2 regions of the Nonomuraea roseola genome follow, and region 1 is predicted to be linked to the other one. Evidence: riboswitches for the same ligand, from Rfam matches in the RefSeq annotation. Region 1 holds a riboswitch; the other holds the start of a gene.

Region 1 (7,879 bases):
CGGCTGGCCAGCGCCTACGCCACCACCCTGAAGAAGGGCGACAGGGTCATCACCTCGCGCGACTCCTCCCGCGCGGCCAGAGCGCTCAAGCGCGCGGTCATCAGCGCGCTGACGGCGGGCGCCATCGACGTGCTCGACCTGGAGGCCATGCCGCTGCCGGTGGCCCGCTTCCACACCTCCCGAAGGCCCGCCAGCGGCGGCATCGCCCTGCGCACGACCTCTGGGGACCCGCAGAGCGTCGACATCGTCTTCATGGACTCCAGGGGCGCCGACCTGTCCCCGGCCAGCCAGCGCAAGCTGGAGCGCGTCTTCTCCCGTCAGGAGTTCCGCAGGGCCTTCCCCGGCGAGATCGGCGAGCTGAGCTTCCCCGCGAGGGCGGTCGAGGACTACGCCCAGGAACTCCTGAGATACGTGGACATGACCGGCGTCAACGACATGAAAGTGGTCGTCGACTGCGCGGGAGGCACCTCCTCGCTGGTCCTGCCCACCCTGCTGGGCCGCCTCGGCGTGGAGGTGCTGACCGTCAACGCCCGCCTCGACTCCGCCTCGCCCACCGAGACGCTCGCCGAGCGCCGCCGCGACCTGCAGCGCCTGTCCGAGCTCGTCGGCTCCTCACGGGCCTCCTTCGGCGTGCGCTTCGACCCGGTGGGCGAGCGCATCGCCCTGGTCGACGAGATGGGCCAGCTCATCAGCGAGGAGCGGGCGCTGCTGGTGGTGCTCGACCTGGTCGCCGCCGAGCGCCGAAGGGGCAGGGTGGCGCTGCCCGTCACGACCACGAGGGTCGCCGAACAGGTCTGCCGCTTCCACGGGGTCCAGGTGGAGTGGACCTCCACCTCCCTCGACGCGCTCACCACCGCGGCCGCCAGGCCGTACATGATCTTCGCGGGCGACGGCAGGGGCGGCTTCATCGTGCCGGAGTTCGGGCCCACGGTCGACGGCCTGGCCGTCTTCCTGCGCCTGCTCGGCCTCGTGGCCCGCACGCGGCTGACGCTCAGCCAGATCGACGCGAGGATCCCCGAGGCCAAGCTGCTCAAGCGGACGGTCCCGACGCCGTGGGCGACCAAAGGGGCGGTGATGCGCTCGGTGATCGAGGCCGCGGAGGGCTTCCGCCTCGACACCACCGACGGCGTGCGCGTGGTCGGCGAGGACGGGCGCTGGGCGCTTATCCTGCCCGCTGCCTCGGAGCCCGCCACCGACCTGTGGGCCGAGGCCCACGACTTCGACACCGCCCAGGCCTTTTTGGACAGGTGGGCGCGGATCGTGGAGAGGGCGGCGGGAACGTGACAACTCAGATGGCGCGGCGGCATGGACCTTGAGGGCGGCTCGGCGGTAACTTTGTCACCGTCCGAACCTGTCGTGCAGCCTCTCGCCTTGACCTTTGCCACTGATCAGCGTAAGTTGCGGCATTCGCAAACGTGAACGAGCGAAGAGGCGAGGGGCGCCCTGATCAACCGTCGCCGCGTCTTCGCGGTAGGAGGCCGAGCCGATCGATGCCGAGCGTCTACTGTACGCAGTGCGGTCATGCCAACCCCGAGGATGCCCGTTTCTGCTCCCGGTGTGGGTCGCCGCTGACCAGACATGAGGTCGCCGGAGACACCACCTCGACGATCTCCGTCGCGGGAATCGAGGCGTATGAGGCGGAGACGGCAGACGCTCTCCTCGCCGAGCGGGCCGCGGTCGAGCAACTGCCCCCTGGCGCGGCGCTGCTCGTCGTCACGAGGGGGCCCAACGCGGGCAGCCGCTTCCGCCTCGACCGTGACCTGACCACCACGGGCCGCCATCCCGAGAGCGACATCTTCCTCGACGACATCACCGTCTCCAGGCGGCACGTGGAGTTCTACCGCCATCCCGGCGGCGCCTTCACCGTCCGCGACGTCGGCAGCCTCAACGGCACCTACGTCAACAGGGAGCGCATCGAGGAGGTTCCCCTCCACAGCGGCGACGAGGTGCAGATCGGCAAGTTCCGCCTCGTCTTCCTCACGCGGGGCGCATGAGTCCCCAGGCGGCGCGCTCGCACATGAGCATCGGGGAGGTGCTCGCCCTGCTGCAGGGCGAGTTCCCCGACGTCACCGTCTCCAAGATCCGCTTCTTGGAGAGTGAGGGGCTGATCGAGCCCGAACGCAGCCCCTCGGGGTTTCGCAAGTTCACCTACATGCACGTCGAGCAGCTGCGCTTCATCCTCACCGAGCAGCGCGACCACTACCTGCCGCTGCGCGTCATCAAGGACAAGATGGCCGAGGAGCTCGGCCGTCCGCGCGTGGTGCCGGAGGTCAAGGAGGTGCGGCTCAGCCGTGCCGAGCTGCTCGAGGCCAGCGGCCTCGACGAGGAGGCGCTCACCGAGCTCGAGGACTACGGCCTGCTCGCGCCCGTCGCGCGCCGCTACGACGAGGACGCGCTGAAGATCGCGCGCAGCGTCGGCGCCCTGGCCAAGTACGGCCTGCACGCCAGGCACCTGCGCGCGGTCAAGGCCGCGGCCGAGCGTGAGGCCGGCCTGGTCGAGCAGAGCGTGGCTCCCATTCTCAAGCGCCGCGCCCCCGGCGCCATCGGCGAGGCCGACGAGGTGGCGCGCGAGCTCTCGGGCCGGCTGCTCGAGCTGCACGCGGCCCTGCTGCGCGGCTCGGTCCGCTCCGTCCTGGGCGGCTGACCTCCGCACTTCCAGCCGGTAGGCCTGGGCGCCGCCTGGCGGCCGGACCTCAGCGCTCGCCCGCTCGCCCCCGCCCCCTCCCTCGGCCGGGTGCCGGACGGGGCCCCCGATCCCGTGGAGCGGGCTGACCTGGCGAGGAAGGCGAGGTAGGTTGTCGGCGATGCCATGGGGCAGGGGACATTCCACGCCCTCCGGGTGTTACGTTGAATTGCGGAAGAGCGGCCAAACTATTGCGGAGCCCCCTGGGGTCACCGGTCAGTGAATTCGGAGCAGCCCGTGTTGCAGATGGAGGTAGTGGGCGTTCGCGTAGAAATGCCCACAAATCAGCCGATCGTTCTGCTCAAGGAGGCGCAAGGGGAGAGGTTTCTCCCGATCTGGATTGGTATGACCGAAGCCACGGCCATCGCGCTCGCGCAGGCGGAGGAGCCGCCGCCGAGGCCGTTGACGCACGACCTGTTCCGCGACGTGCTGAGCGCGCTCGGGGTCGGCCTGCGCGCGGTCAACATCGTCGCTCTGCGTGACGGCATCTTCTTCGCCGACCTGGTCTTCTCCAACGGCGTGGAGGTCTCGGCGCGTCCTTCCGACTCCATCGCCCTGGCGCTGCGCACGGGTGCGCGGATCTTCGCCAGCGAGGAGGTCGTCCAGGAGGCCGGGGTGATCATCCCTGATGACCAGGAGGATGAGGTGGAGAAGTTCAGGGAGTTCCTTGACACCATCACGCCCGAGGACTTCGGGCGGGCTGGGTAGGACTCCCTTTGTGAGCGCCCGAACCCTTGGCCAACACCTGGGGTCGGCATTTCACTGCATTTACGCTTCACGACGCGCCGAGCCGGATCGTTGACTGCGGATGGTCACGGTCCTACGGTGCAAGTGAAACCTGTGGTTGTTATTGACGAACCCCCAGATCAGACCACGGGATGAGAGAAAGCCGGAGGTCCGCGTGGCGGTCAGCAGCGGCGAGGGAAAGACGGCCGGCCAGGAAGACCCGGTGCGGCGCGAGAGTGCGCGCCAGCGTGCCGGGGAGCAGGGCCTGCTCTTCGACGAGCAGCCCGCGACTCTGCCTGGCGACATCGGCTATCGCGGCCCCACGGCCTGCGCGGCGGCCGGCATCACCTACAGGCAGTTGGACTATTGGGCCCGCACCGGACTGGTGGAGCCCACGATAAGAGCCGCGCAGGGCTCGGGCTCCCAACGCCTCTACAGTTTCCGCGACATCCTGGTGCTCAAGGTGGTCAAACGCCTCCTCGACACCGGTGTGTCGCTCCAGCAGATCCGCACCGCCGTCCAGCACCTGCGCGACAGGGGCGTCGGCGATCTGAGCAGGATCACGCTGATGAGCGATGGAGTGAGCGTCTACGAGTGCACCTCGCCCGACGAGGTCATCGACCTGTTGCAGGGCGGTCAGGGAGTGTTCGGGATCGCGCTCGGCAGAGTCTGGCGCGAGGTCGAGGGATCGCTCGCGGAGCTGCCGGGGGAACGGGCGGCGGTCGAGGACAACGTCCCGGCCGACCACCCCGCTGACGAGCTGGCCCAGCGCAGGAGGGCCCGGAGACTGGGCTGATGTGCGATCGCTGGTAGCCTGGAGATGCTGACGACCCCGTGCGGGAGAGTCCCCGGGAAAGCCGGGGCGCCGAAGGAGCAAACCTCCCCGGAATCTCTCAGGCACCCTGTACCGCTCGGGTGAGGCAACTCTGGAAAGCAGCGCGCCAGCCAGGCGTGTCTCACCGACGGTGCAAGTCCGCGTCCACGCGGGCGAACCTCTCAGGTTGATGACAGAGGGGGAGATCCGGCATACGCCCGTGCTCTCCACCAGCCTTGGGAGGCAGTTCCATGACCGAGCCCCTCAGCGACCTCGCTGCGCCGCCTTTCGCGACCCGTCACATCGGGCCCTCCGACGCCGAGCAGGCCAGGATGCTGGAGGCGGTCGGCTTCGAATCGGTCGCCGACCTGGTGGCGGTGGCGGTGCCCGAGGCCATCAGGGCCAAGGACCAGCTCAGGTTGCCCGCTGCGGCGAGCGAGACCGAGGTGATCAGTGAGCTGCGCGCGCTCGCGGACCGCAACCGGGTGCTGACCTCGATGATCGGCCTTGGCTACTACGACACGATCACGCCCGCCGTGATCCGCCGCAACCTGCTGGAGAACCCGGGCTGGTACACCGCCTACACGCCCTACCAGCCCGAGATCTCGCAGGGCCGCCTCGAGGCGCTGCTCAACTTCCAGACCGTCGTCTCCGACCTGACGGGCCTCGACGTGGCCGGCGCCTCCCTGCTGGACGAGGCCACCGCCGCCGCCGAGGCGATGACGCTGGCGCGCAGGGCAGGCAGGTCCAAGAGTGACGTCTTCGTCGTCGACGCCGACGCCCTGCCGCAGACCAAGGCGGTGCTGGCCACCCGCGCCGAGCCGCTGGGCATCTCGCTCGTCGAGAGCGACCTGGAGGGCGAGCTGCCCGAGTGCTTCGGCGTGCTGGTGCAGTACCCTGGCGCGTCGGGCCGCCTGCGCGACTTCCGCGCCGTGGCCGAGCGGGCGCACGCCGGCGGAGCCCTGGTGGTCGCCGCCGCCGACCTGCTGTCGCTGACCCTCGTCACCGCCCCTGGAGAGCTGGGCGCCGACATCGCGATCGGCTCCTCGCAGCGCTTCGGCGTGCCGTTCGGCTTCGGCGGGCCGCACGCCGCCTACATGTCGGTCCGCGAGGGCCTGCAGCGGCAGATGCCCGGCCGCCTGGTGGGCGTCTCGGTCGACGTCGACGGCGACCCCGCCTACCGGCTGGCCCTGCAGACCCGCGAGCAGCACATCCGCCGCGAGAAGGCCACCAGCAACATCTGCACCGCCCAGGTGCTGCTCGCGGTCATCGCGGGCATGTACGCCGTCTACCACGGCCCCGAGGGGTTGCGCCGCATCGCCAGGCGCACCCACCGCTCGGCCGTCACGCTCGCGCAGACGCTGCGCGCCGGCCGGGTCGAGGTCGTCCACGACGACTTCTTCGACACCGTGCTCGCCCGCGTGCCCGGCAGGGCCGCCCAGGTCGTGGCCGCCGCCGCCGAGCGCGGCGTCAACCTCTGGCAGGCCGACGCCGACCACGTCTCGATCGCCTGCGACGAGAAGACCACGCTGGCCCACCTGGAGCAGGTCGCCGCCGCCTTCGGCGTGAGCGCGTCGCTGACCGACCTGGCCCCCGAGGACGGCCTGCCCGAGGCGCTGACGCGCGAGAGCGACTACCTCACCCACCCGGTCTTCCACACCCACCACTCCGAGACCTCGATGCTGCGCTACCTGCGCAGGCTCCAGGACAAGGACATCGCGCTCGACAGGTCGATGATCCCGCTCGGCTCCTGCACGATGAAGCTCAACGCCACCACCGAGATGGAGCCCATCACCTGGCCCGAGTTCGCGGGCATCCACCCCTACGCCCCGCTCGAGCAGGCGGGCGGCTACGTCGAGCTGGTCGAGACCCTCGAGGGCTGGCTGGCCGAGGTGACCGGTTACGACGCCGTCTCCATCCAGCCCAACGCGGGCTCGCAGGGCGAGTTCGCCGGGCTGCTGGCCATCCGCGCCTACCACAGGGCCAACGGCGACACCCACCGCGACGTCTGCCTCATCCCCTCCTCCGCGCACGGCACCAACGCCGCCAGCGCGGTCATGGCGGGCATGCGGGTCGTGGTCGTGGCCTGCGACGACAACGGCAACGTCGACATGGACGACCTCGACGCCAAGATCGCCAAGCACGCTGAGCAGCTCGCCGCGATCATGGTGACCTACCCGTCCACGCACGGCGTGTACGAGGAGACGATCACCGAGGTCTGCGCCAAGGTCCACGCGGCGGGCGGCCAGGTCTACGTCGACGGCGCCAACCTCAACGCGCTGGTCGGCCTGGCCAAGCCGGGCGAGTTCGGCGCCGACGTCTCTCATCTCAACCTGCACAAGACCTTCTGCATCCCGCACGGCGGCGGCGGCCCCGGCGTGGGCCCCGTGGCGGTCCGCGGCCACCTGGCGGCCTTCCTGCCCGGTCACCCGCTGGCGCAGGGCTCGCCCGTGGGCCCCGTCTCGGCGGCGCCGTACGGCTCGGCGGGCATCCTGCCGATCTCCTGGGCCTACGTCAGGATGATGGGAGGCGAGGGCCTCAAGGCCGCCACCGAGCAGGCCATCCTGTCGGCCAACTACCTCGCGCGCCGCCTGGCCCCGCACTACCCGGTCCTCTACACCGGCCGCGGCGGCCTGGTCGCCCACGAGTGCATCATCGACCTGCGACAGATCACCAAGGAGACGGGGGTCAGCGTCGACGACGTCGCCAAGCGGCTCATCGACTACGGCTTCCACGCGCCGACCATGTCCTTCCCCGTGGCGGGGACGCTCATGATCGAGCCGACCGAGAGCGAGGACCTGGCCGAGCTCGACCGGTTCGTCGAGGCGATGGTCGCCATCCGCGGCGAGATCGCCAAGGTGGCCGACGGCTCGTACGACAAGAGCGACAACCCGCTGCGCAACGCCCCGCACACCGCGGAGTCGCTGGTGGCCGACGAGTGGGCCCACCCCTACACCAGGACCGAGGCGGCCTACCCCGTGCAGGACCTGAGGGACGGCAAGTACTTCTCGCCGGTGCGGCGGATCGACCAGGCCTACGGGGACCGCAACCTCGTGTGCTCCTGCCCGCCCCTGTCGGCCTACGAGGACTGACCCCCCTTCGGACGTGCGGCTTCCCCTACGGGAGGCCGCACGTTCGGCTTCGCAGGGTCGGGCGCTGACCAACAGCCGCACTCAGGATGGTCATGTCAGGCGACGCGGCGGCGCGAAATCGTTAGGCTCGGCGTTGATCGCCGTCGAAGGAGCCTTCTTGACGTCCCCCGAACTCGACACCGAGCTGCACACCGGCCCGCTCGAACAGGCCCGTCGTCTCGCCGAGAGCGGCGATCTCGAGGCCGCGGCCGAGATCTTCGCCCAGCTGGCCGCCGACCCCGAGGGACGCGACAGGGCGCAGGCGGCCGTGGGTCTCGCCGTGGTCCTGGAGGAGCGAGGCGATCTCGAGGGCGCCAGGTCGGCGGCGCGTACGGCGCTGGCCACCGGCCATCCCGAGTACGCCGCGCAGGCCGCCTGCCACCTGGCCAGAGGCTTCGAGCGCGACGGCCAGGACGAGCAGGCCCGAGGGGCCTGGCAGGCCGTCCTGGGCGTGGGCACGGCCGCCTACCTGCCGCTGGCGCACCTGGCGCTGGCCCGCCTCGCCGACGGCGAGGAGGAGGCCGA
Region 2 (7,879 bases), on a different contig from region 1:
CGACCTGGCGGCCGACGTCGCCAAGCGTCCTGGCTTCAGGCTGGTCGGCCTCATGGCCTACGAGGCGCAGATCGCGGGCGTCGGCGACGACCCTCAGGGCAGCGCCGCCTTCGCCCGTGTCATCAGGCTGATGCAGGCGCGCTCGGCCAGGGAGCTGATCCTGCGGCGCGGCCGCGTCGTCAACGCCGTCAGGCAGGTGGCCGACCTGGAGTTCGTCAACGGCGGCGGCACCGGCAGCATCGAGCGTACGGTCAGGGAGAAGGCGGTCACCGAGTGCGCGGCGGGGTCGGGCTTCTTCCACCCCAGGCTCTTCGACTTCTACCGCGGCTTCAGCGGGCGTCCCGCCGCGCTGTTCGCGCTGCCGGTGGTCCGCCGTCCCGCGCCTGACGTGGTCACCGTGCTCGGCGGCGGCTACCTGGCCTCGGGGGCGCCCGGCCCCTCGCGGCTGCCCCAGCCGTACCTGCCCCCCGGGTTGCGCTACTCGGCCGACGAGGGCGCGGGCGAGGTGCAGACACCGCTGCTCGGCCAGCCCGCCGAGGACCTGCGCGTGGGAGACAGGGTGTGGTTCCGCCACGCGAAGGCGGGCGAGCTGTGCGAGCGGTTCGCCGGCCTGCTGCTCGTGGAGGGCGACAAGGTCGTCGAGGAGGTCCCGACCTACAGGGGAGAGGGCAAGACCTTCCTCTGACTCAGCCCCGCCTGCGCCTTCTCCACATCACCAGCGTGGCGCCGATCACCAGCACGGCGCCCACGGCGATCAGCGCGGGACCGAGGTTGGGCTGCTCGTCCTCCCACAGGTCATCGGGGTCGTCGCCGAAGCGCACAGGCCGCGGCGTGATGCCCACGAGGTCGCCGACCGACGACACCAGGTGCTCGGCCCTCGACTTGACCTCCTCCACGCCGCGCTGGGCGACGCGCTTCGGGCTCACCCGGTCGGCGATGGCGTCGACGGTCTGGGCGAGCTCCGCGCGCGTCCGCGCGATCCGGCGCTCCAGCTCATCGGGGTCGGTGTCGGCCATGGCTCTCCTCTCTCAGGTGATCAGTCTGTCAGGTCGCGGTGCCGGACGGCACAGCGGGCGCGAGGTAGGTTGGGCCGTCTAAGGAGGACCCGTGACCGAAACCAAGCTCCAGCCCGGCGACGCCGCGCCGGACTTCTCGCTGCCCGCAGCCGACGGCGGCGCCGTCTCCCTCGACGCCTTCCGTGGCAAGCGCGTCATCCTGTACTTCTACCCCGCCGCGATGACGCCGGGGTGCACCAAGCAGGCGTGCGATTTCCGCGACAATCTAAGCCTGCTCGCCGACGAGGGTTTCGTGGTGCTCGGCGTGTCGAAGGACAAGGCCGACAAGCTGGTCAAGTTCGTCGAGCGCGACGCGCTGACCTTCCCTCTGCTGTCCGACCCCGGCCTCGAGGTGCACAAGGCGTACGGCGCGTACGGCGCCAAGAAGCTGTACGGCAAGGAGGTCGTCGGCGTGATCCGCTCGACCTTCGTGATCGACGCCGACGGGAAGATCGAGCAGGCGCTCTACAACGTGAAGGCCACGGGACACGTGGCGGCGCTGAAGAAGAAGCTCGGCCTCGTCTGAGGTCTCACGATCGGGCCCGCCGCACGGGCGGGCTTGATCGTGAACGAGTATCTCCGCCGCCGTCCTGGGCGCTATTCTGAGCGGGAGTCGCGCGGGCGTGGCGAAATAGGCATACGCGGCAGGTTTAGGTCCTGTTGGTGGAGACACTGTGGGGGTTCGAGTCCCCCCGCCCGCACCTTTCCCTTGGTGGTCGAATCCGTACTAGGCTTGCCCTCATACACCGATGAACCCACGCGGGAGAGCGTCCTGGCAGCCGGCCATGACCCCTGAAGGAGCAAGCCCTCCCCGCGAACCTCTCAAGGCAAAGGACCGCGCGGGCCAGGTGACCTCTGGAAAGCAGGCCTGTTGGGCCTCGCCGAAGGTGAAAGTCCGGGAAAATTCGGGCGAAGCTCTCAGGCACCGATGACAGAGGGGGAGGATCCTGGCATCCGACCCATTCTGAGGTGCGCACAATGTCCCGACCGACGCCGCTGCGAGACATCCACGAGAGTCTCGGCGCCACGCTGACCGACTTCGCCGGCTGGCTGATGCCGCTGCGCTACGGCAGCGAGTCCGCCGAGCACAACGCCGTCCGCGAGCGGGCCGGGCTGTTCGACCTGTCCCACATGGGTGAGATCTTCGTGACCGGGCCGCAGGCGGGTCAGGCGCTCGACCACGCGCTGGTCGGCCACCTCTCGGCGCTGGCCGTCGGCCGCGCCCGCTACACGATGATCGTGAACGAGCAGGGCGGCGTGCTCGACGACCTCATCGTCTACCGGCTCGGCGACGAGGAGTTCATGGTCGTCGCCAACGCCTCCAACTACCCGATGGTCGCCGCGCGGCTCACCGAGCGCGCCTCCGGCTTCGGCGCCTCCGTCGAGGACCGCTCCGACCAGTACGCGCTCATCGCAGTCCAGGGCCCGAAGGCCCAGGAGATCCTGGCCACGCTCACCGACGCCGACCTCGAGGGCCTGAAGTACTACGCGGGCCTGCCCGGCACCGTCGCGGGCGCCGAAGCGCTGATCGCGCGCACCGGATACACCGGCGAGGACGGCTTCGAGCTGTTCGTCGCCAACGCCGACGCCGCGCCGCTGTGGCACGCGCTGACGAAGGCGGGCGAGCCGTACGGCCTGCTGCCCGCGGGCCTGTCCAGCCGCGACACCCTGCGCCTCGAGGCGGGCATGCCTCTCTACGGCAACGAGCTCAACGTCTCGCTCACGCCGTTCGACGCCGGCCTCGGCCGCGTGGTGAAGTTCGACAAGCCGGGTGACTTCGTCGGCAGGGCCGCGCTGGAGCCCGTCAAGGATGTTCCGCCGCGCCGCCGACTCGTCGGCCTGGTCGCGACGGGCCGCCGGGTCCCGCGTCACGGGTTCCCGGTCACCAAGGACGGCGTCGTGGTGGGCGAGGTGACCAGCGGCGCCCCGTCGCAGACCCTCGGTAAGCCCATCGCGATGGCGTATGTGGACACTGGGATAGAAGAAGGTCTGGCCGTTGACATCCGGGGCAGCCAAGAGGCTGTGGACCTGGTGGAGCTGCCTTTCTACAGGAGGAACAAGTGAGCACCATCCCTGACGACCTGAGCTACACCAAGGAGCACGAGTGGGTCGCCGGACTCGACGACGGCCTGACCGTGACCGTGGGCATCACCGCCTACGCGGCCGAAGCGCTGGGTGACGTGGTCTTCGTGCAGCTTCCCGAGGTCGGCACCACCGTCGAGGCGGGCGACTCCATCGGCGAGGTCGAGTCGACCAAGTCGGTGAGCGAGATCTACGCCCCGGTCGGCGGCGAGGTCGTCGAGGTCAACCAGGCCGTCGTCGACAAGCCCGACCTGGTCAACAGTGAGCCGTACGGCGAGGGCTGGATGTTCCGCGTCCGCCTGGAAGGCGACCCCGAGGACCTGCTGAGCGCGGAGGAGTACACCGCGCTCACCTCTGGCGACAACTGACACACTCCGCCGGGGTCCAGCCAGGACCCCGGCATATCTTGAGAGTTGGGCTGTATCAATGGCGATCAGTGTCTTCGACCTCTTCAAGATCGGTATCGGCCCGTCGAGCTCCCACACCGGCGGCCCGATGGCCGCCGCGCACAAGTTCGCCCGCGGCCTGCAGGCCGACGGGCTGCTGGAGCCGACCGCTCGCGTCGAGGCCATCCTGTACGGCTCGCTCGGCCTGACCGGCAAGGGCCACGGCAGCGACAAGGCCGTGCTGCTCGGCCTGTCGGGCGAGAAGCCCGAACTCGTCGACGTCGACACCGTCGACGCCCGCCTGGCCCAGATGCGCGAGGCCGGACGCATCAAGCTGTTCGGCGAGCACGAGATCCCGTTCGTCGTCGGCGAGGACCTGATCTTCGAGCGGAAGATCTCGCTGCCCGAACACCCCAACGGCATGCGCTTCACCGCCTTCTCCGACTCCGGGCACAAGCTGCGCGAGAAGGTCTACTTCTCCGTCGGCGGCGGTTTCGTCGTCGACGAGAACGCCACAGGGGCCGACCGCATCAAGCCGGACGACACCGTGCTGCCGCACCCGTTCACCAGCGCCGAGGAGCTGCTCAAGCACTGCTCCAACACCGGCCTGTCGATCTCGGGGCTGATGCTGGAGAACGAGAAGGCCTTCGGCCGCACCGAGCAGGAGATCCGCGAGCAGATCCTGACCCTGTGGCGGGTGATGTCGGAGTGCGTGCGGCGCGGCATCGGCAAGGAGGGCGTGCTGCCCGGCGGGCTGCGCGTCAAGCGCCGCGCCCACCAGTTGCACCGCAAGCTGCAGGCCGAGTCGGCCGAGCGTGACCCGCTGCACGCGATGGACTGGGTCGGCCTGTACGCCCTGGCCGTCAACGAGGAGAACGCCGCGGGCGGCCGGATCGTCACCGCGCCCACCAACGGCGCGGCCGGCATCATCCCGGCCGTCATGACCTACTGCGCCAAGTTCGTGCCCGGCTTCGACGACGACGGCGTGGTGCGTTTCCTGCTCACCGCCGCGGCGATCGGCGTGCTGTTCAAGGAGAACGCCTCCATCTCCGGTGCCGAGGTCGGCTGTCAGGGCGAGGTCGGCTCGGCCTGCTCGATGGCCGCGGCCGGGCTGACGGAGGTGCTGGGCGGCACGCCCGCGCAGGTGGAGAACGCCGCGGAGATCGGCATCGAGCACAACCTCGGCCTGACCTGCGACCCGATCGGCGGGCTGGTGCAGATCCCGTGCATCGAGCGCAACGCGGTGGCCTCGATCAAGGCGATCGCGGCGGCCCGTATCGCGATGCGCGGCGACGGCCAGCATTTCGTGTCGCTGGACAAGGCCATCAAGACGATGCGCGACACCGGGCGCGACATGCTCGACAAGTACAAGGAGACCTCACGCGGCGGCCTGGCCGTCAACGTCATCGAATGCTGACAGCTTTTCAGGAAGCCCATCCGGACAGCGGGCGGTCAGGGAGCCAGTGGCCGCCTCCACCTTTTCACGGCTCTTGACGCCACTCCACCGGCCGCTGTAGAAAGCTCGCGACGATCATGACGGTCGGAGGAGAGCTGTTCCATGACGGGCACCGACAATCTCGCCGAACATCTTGCCAGGATCGCTCGTGAACAGGGGTGGCTCGAGCGCCACGCCTACCTCGCCGACGGCGCCGTCCACCGCTACGCCGACGTCTTCGAGGGCGCCGACCGGATGGCGGCCTACCTGTCGGCCTCAGGTGTACGCCGGGGCGAGCGGGTGCTGGCCTCCCTGCCCGACGGCATGGACCTGATCTGGACCATCCTCGGGACGCTCCGCCTCGGCGCGATCGTCGCCCTGGTGAACACCGACCTCCACCCCGACGAACTGCGGCAGACGGCCGAGCTCGCCGGAGCTAGGCTCATCGTCGCCGACCCCCGCGTCGCCGACGTCTTCGACGGCCCCACCGTCACACCCGCCCTCATCAGGGCCGAGCAGGACCAGACCGCCGTGCCGCCGGTGGCCGACTGCGCGCAGGACACGCCCGGCATCGCCCTGCTCACCTCGGGAACGACCACGGGCCGCCCCCGCCTCTGCTTCCACACGCACGGCGACCCTCACGTCTTCGACTCCGCGTTCGGCAGCGTCCTCGACCTGAGGCCCGGCGACGTGAGCCTCTCCGTGTCCCGCATGTACTTCTCCTACGGGCTCGGCAACACGCTCTTCTACCCGCTGCTCAGCGGGAGCGCGGCCGTCCTCACGACGCGACGCCCCACGCCCGCCGAGGCGCTCGCCGCGATCCGCGATCTCGGCGTCACCGTGTTCTACGCGCAGCCCAGCTTCTACGCGAGGCTGCTGGCCGAGCCCGACCTCTCGCCGCTCGCCGGTCTCCGGCTGGCGATCACGGCCGGAGAGGTGCTCGCCCCCGCCCTGGAGGGCGCCCTGCGCGAGGTGCTCGGGGGACGGCTGCTCAACGTTCTCGGCACCACGGAGGTGGGCCAGGTCTTCGCCGCGAGCCCGCCGTCCGAGACCAGGGAGGGCACCGTGGGCAGGGCGCTGCCACCCTTCCGTATACAGCTGGTCGACGACGAGGGCGAGCCCGTCCCCTCAGGCGCCGAGGGCAACCTGCAGGTCGCGGGGCCCACCATCGCGCCCGGCATCGGCTCCCCTGCGGAGAGCCCTCGCCACGGCGAGAGCAGCTGGTGGCCCACGGGCGACACCGCCACCATGGACGACGACGGCTACCTCCGGGTCCTCGGCAGAGCCGACGACATCGAGATCGTCGGTGGGCAGAACGTGCACCCCGCCGAGATCGAGGACGTGCTCGCGCGGCATCCGCTCGTGCTCGAAGCGGCGGTCTGCTCGACCCGGGCGCAGGACGGCACGTCGAAGCTGCTCGCCTACCTCATCGCCAAGGGCGACGAGTCGGACCACGCCACGATCCGCGGCGAGCTGACCGACGCGGCCAAGAAGCAGCTGACCTGGTACAAGGTGCCGTCGGAGATCGTCTTCGTCACCGAGCTCCCACGAACCTCGACGGGCAAACTCAGCAGGCGAGACTTACGGGCCAGGGCAGCGGGCTGACCGGCAGGAGGCGGCACCGATGGCGACATACCCGAACGGACTGCGTAGCCGACTGGTCCGGCCCCACGAGAAGCCGCCCTCAGGGCGACACCTCCTGGGCCGGGTCGCCTTCCTCGACCATCACCGCGCCCCGGCCGTCCGCGACGGCGTCGCCGACATGGGCGTGCATCTTGCCCGTGACGAGAGCGCCCTGGTCACCGAGGTGTGGGAGACGGACGCGCCCCCCACGCCGGGCATGTACCAGGATCTCGCCTACGCCCACGACGGCGAGTACCTCTTCTGCGCGGGCCAGATCCCGGAAGGCGGGTCCTACCGCGAGCCGGTGCGCGAGGACTACGGGGCGGCCTTCGACCTGATCGGCGAGCTCGGCTATCCGCACGTCATCCGGATCTGGCACTTCATCGACGACATCAATGGCGCCAACGCCGACGGCATGGAGATCTACAGGGACTTCTGCCTCGGCAGGGCGGAGGCGGTGGACCGCCGTCTCGGGCCGTCCGGCGACATGCCCGCCGCGACCGGGATCGGCTCTCTCGGCGGTGGCATCAGCTGGTACCTGCTGGCCTCCAGAAGCGGACGGGTTCGCCACCTGGAGAATCCGCTGCAGGTTCCCGCTCCCTCCTATCCCCACAGGTACGGCCCCCGCCCGCCGAAGTTCGCGCGCGCCACCTCCCTCTCGCCCCCGGGCCTCGACGGCGCCGGCGACATCTTCGTCGCCGGCACGGCCAGCATCCTCGGTCACGAGACGGTCCACGAGGGCGACGTCGCCAAGCAGTGCGACGTCACCCTCGCCAACATGGCGAAGGTCCTGAGCAGGGAGAACCTGCTGGCCCACGGGATCGACGACGGCCGGACCCTGAAGGACCTCCGCTACGTCAAGGTCTACGTCCGACGCGAGGAGGACCTCGAGGCCGTCCGCACCGCGTGCGCCGAAGCCTTCTCCGACACGGCCGAGATCGTCTACTTCACCGTGGACATCTGCCGCTCGGACCTGCTCGTGGAGATCGAAGGCATCGCCCCGCGGCCGCCGGCGTGAGCGGAGGAGGGCCTCGGCAAGGGCGGGCTCAGAAGAGGGTCAGGGGCTCGACGGGCAGGGGGTCGGGCAGGGGGTCGAGTTCGGGGAGCTCCGCGCGCACCTCGTCGTGGAAGCGGCGGGCGAGCGGAAGGGCGTCGGCGTTGTCAGGGGTGTGGATGAACACCGTCGGGGAGCGGCCCTCGCGCAGCCACTCGGTGACCGTGCCGACCCAGTGCCGCCACCCCTCGACCGTGCGCTCCGTGGAGTCCCTTCCGAGGTAGCGGACGATCGGGCGGTCGGT

What was found. Region 1 has a riboswitch for glycine ahead of gcvP (aminomethyl-transferring glycine dehydrogenase). Riboswitches for the same ligand answer to the same signal wherever they lie in the genome.
Region 2: another riboswitch for glycine. It lies ahead of gcvT (glycine cleavage system aminomethyltransferase GcvT); the one in region 1 lies ahead of gcvP (aminomethyl-transferring glycine dehydrogenase).

What each region holds. Positions count from the first base shown of each region.
Region 1 covers NZ_BAAAXC010000008.1:89,615-97,493, forward strand. Annotated here, with positions in the region: gene ABFX55_RS08780 (sugar phosphate nucleotidyltransferase) at 1-1,284, shown strand, start outside; gene ABFX55_RS08785 (double zinc ribbon and FHA domain-containing protein) at 1,491-1,994, shown strand; gene ftsR (transcriptional regulator FtsR) at 1,991-2,644, shown strand; gene ABFX55_RS08795 (bifunctional nuclease family protein) at 2,921-3,391, shown strand; gene ABFX55_RS08800 (MerR family transcriptional regulator) at 3,585-4,205, shown strand; glycine riboswitch at 4,237-4,329, shown strand; gene gcvP (aminomethyl-transferring glycine dehydrogenase) at 4,475-7,315, shown strand; gene ABFX55_RS08810 (hypothetical protein) at 7,473-7,879, shown strand, end outside.
Region 2 covers NZ_BAAAXC010000015.1:948,984-956,862, reverse strand. Annotated here, with positions in the region: gene ABFX55_RS27525 (amino acid deaminase/aldolase) at 1-685, shown strand, start outside; gene ABFX55_RS27520 (DUF3618 domain-containing protein) at 687-1,016, opposite strand; gene bcp (thioredoxin-dependent thiol peroxidase) at 1,108-1,581, shown strand; tRNA gene ABFX55_RS27510 (tRNA-Leu) at 1,673-1,756, shown strand; glycine riboswitch at 1,806-1,903, shown strand; glycine riboswitch at 1,904-2,000, shown strand; gene gcvT (glycine cleavage system aminomethyltransferase GcvT) at 2,034-3,119, shown strand; gene gcvH (glycine cleavage system protein GcvH) at 3,116-3,505, shown strand; gene ABFX55_RS27495 (L-serine ammonia-lyase) at 3,564-4,940, shown strand; gene ABFX55_RS27490 (class I adenylate-forming enzyme family protein) at 5,082-6,563, shown strand; gene ABFX55_RS27485 (FkbO/Hyg5 family chorismatase) at 6,583-7,599, shown strand; gene ABFX55_RS27480 (DUF72 domain-containing protein) at 7,628-7,879, opposite strand, start outside.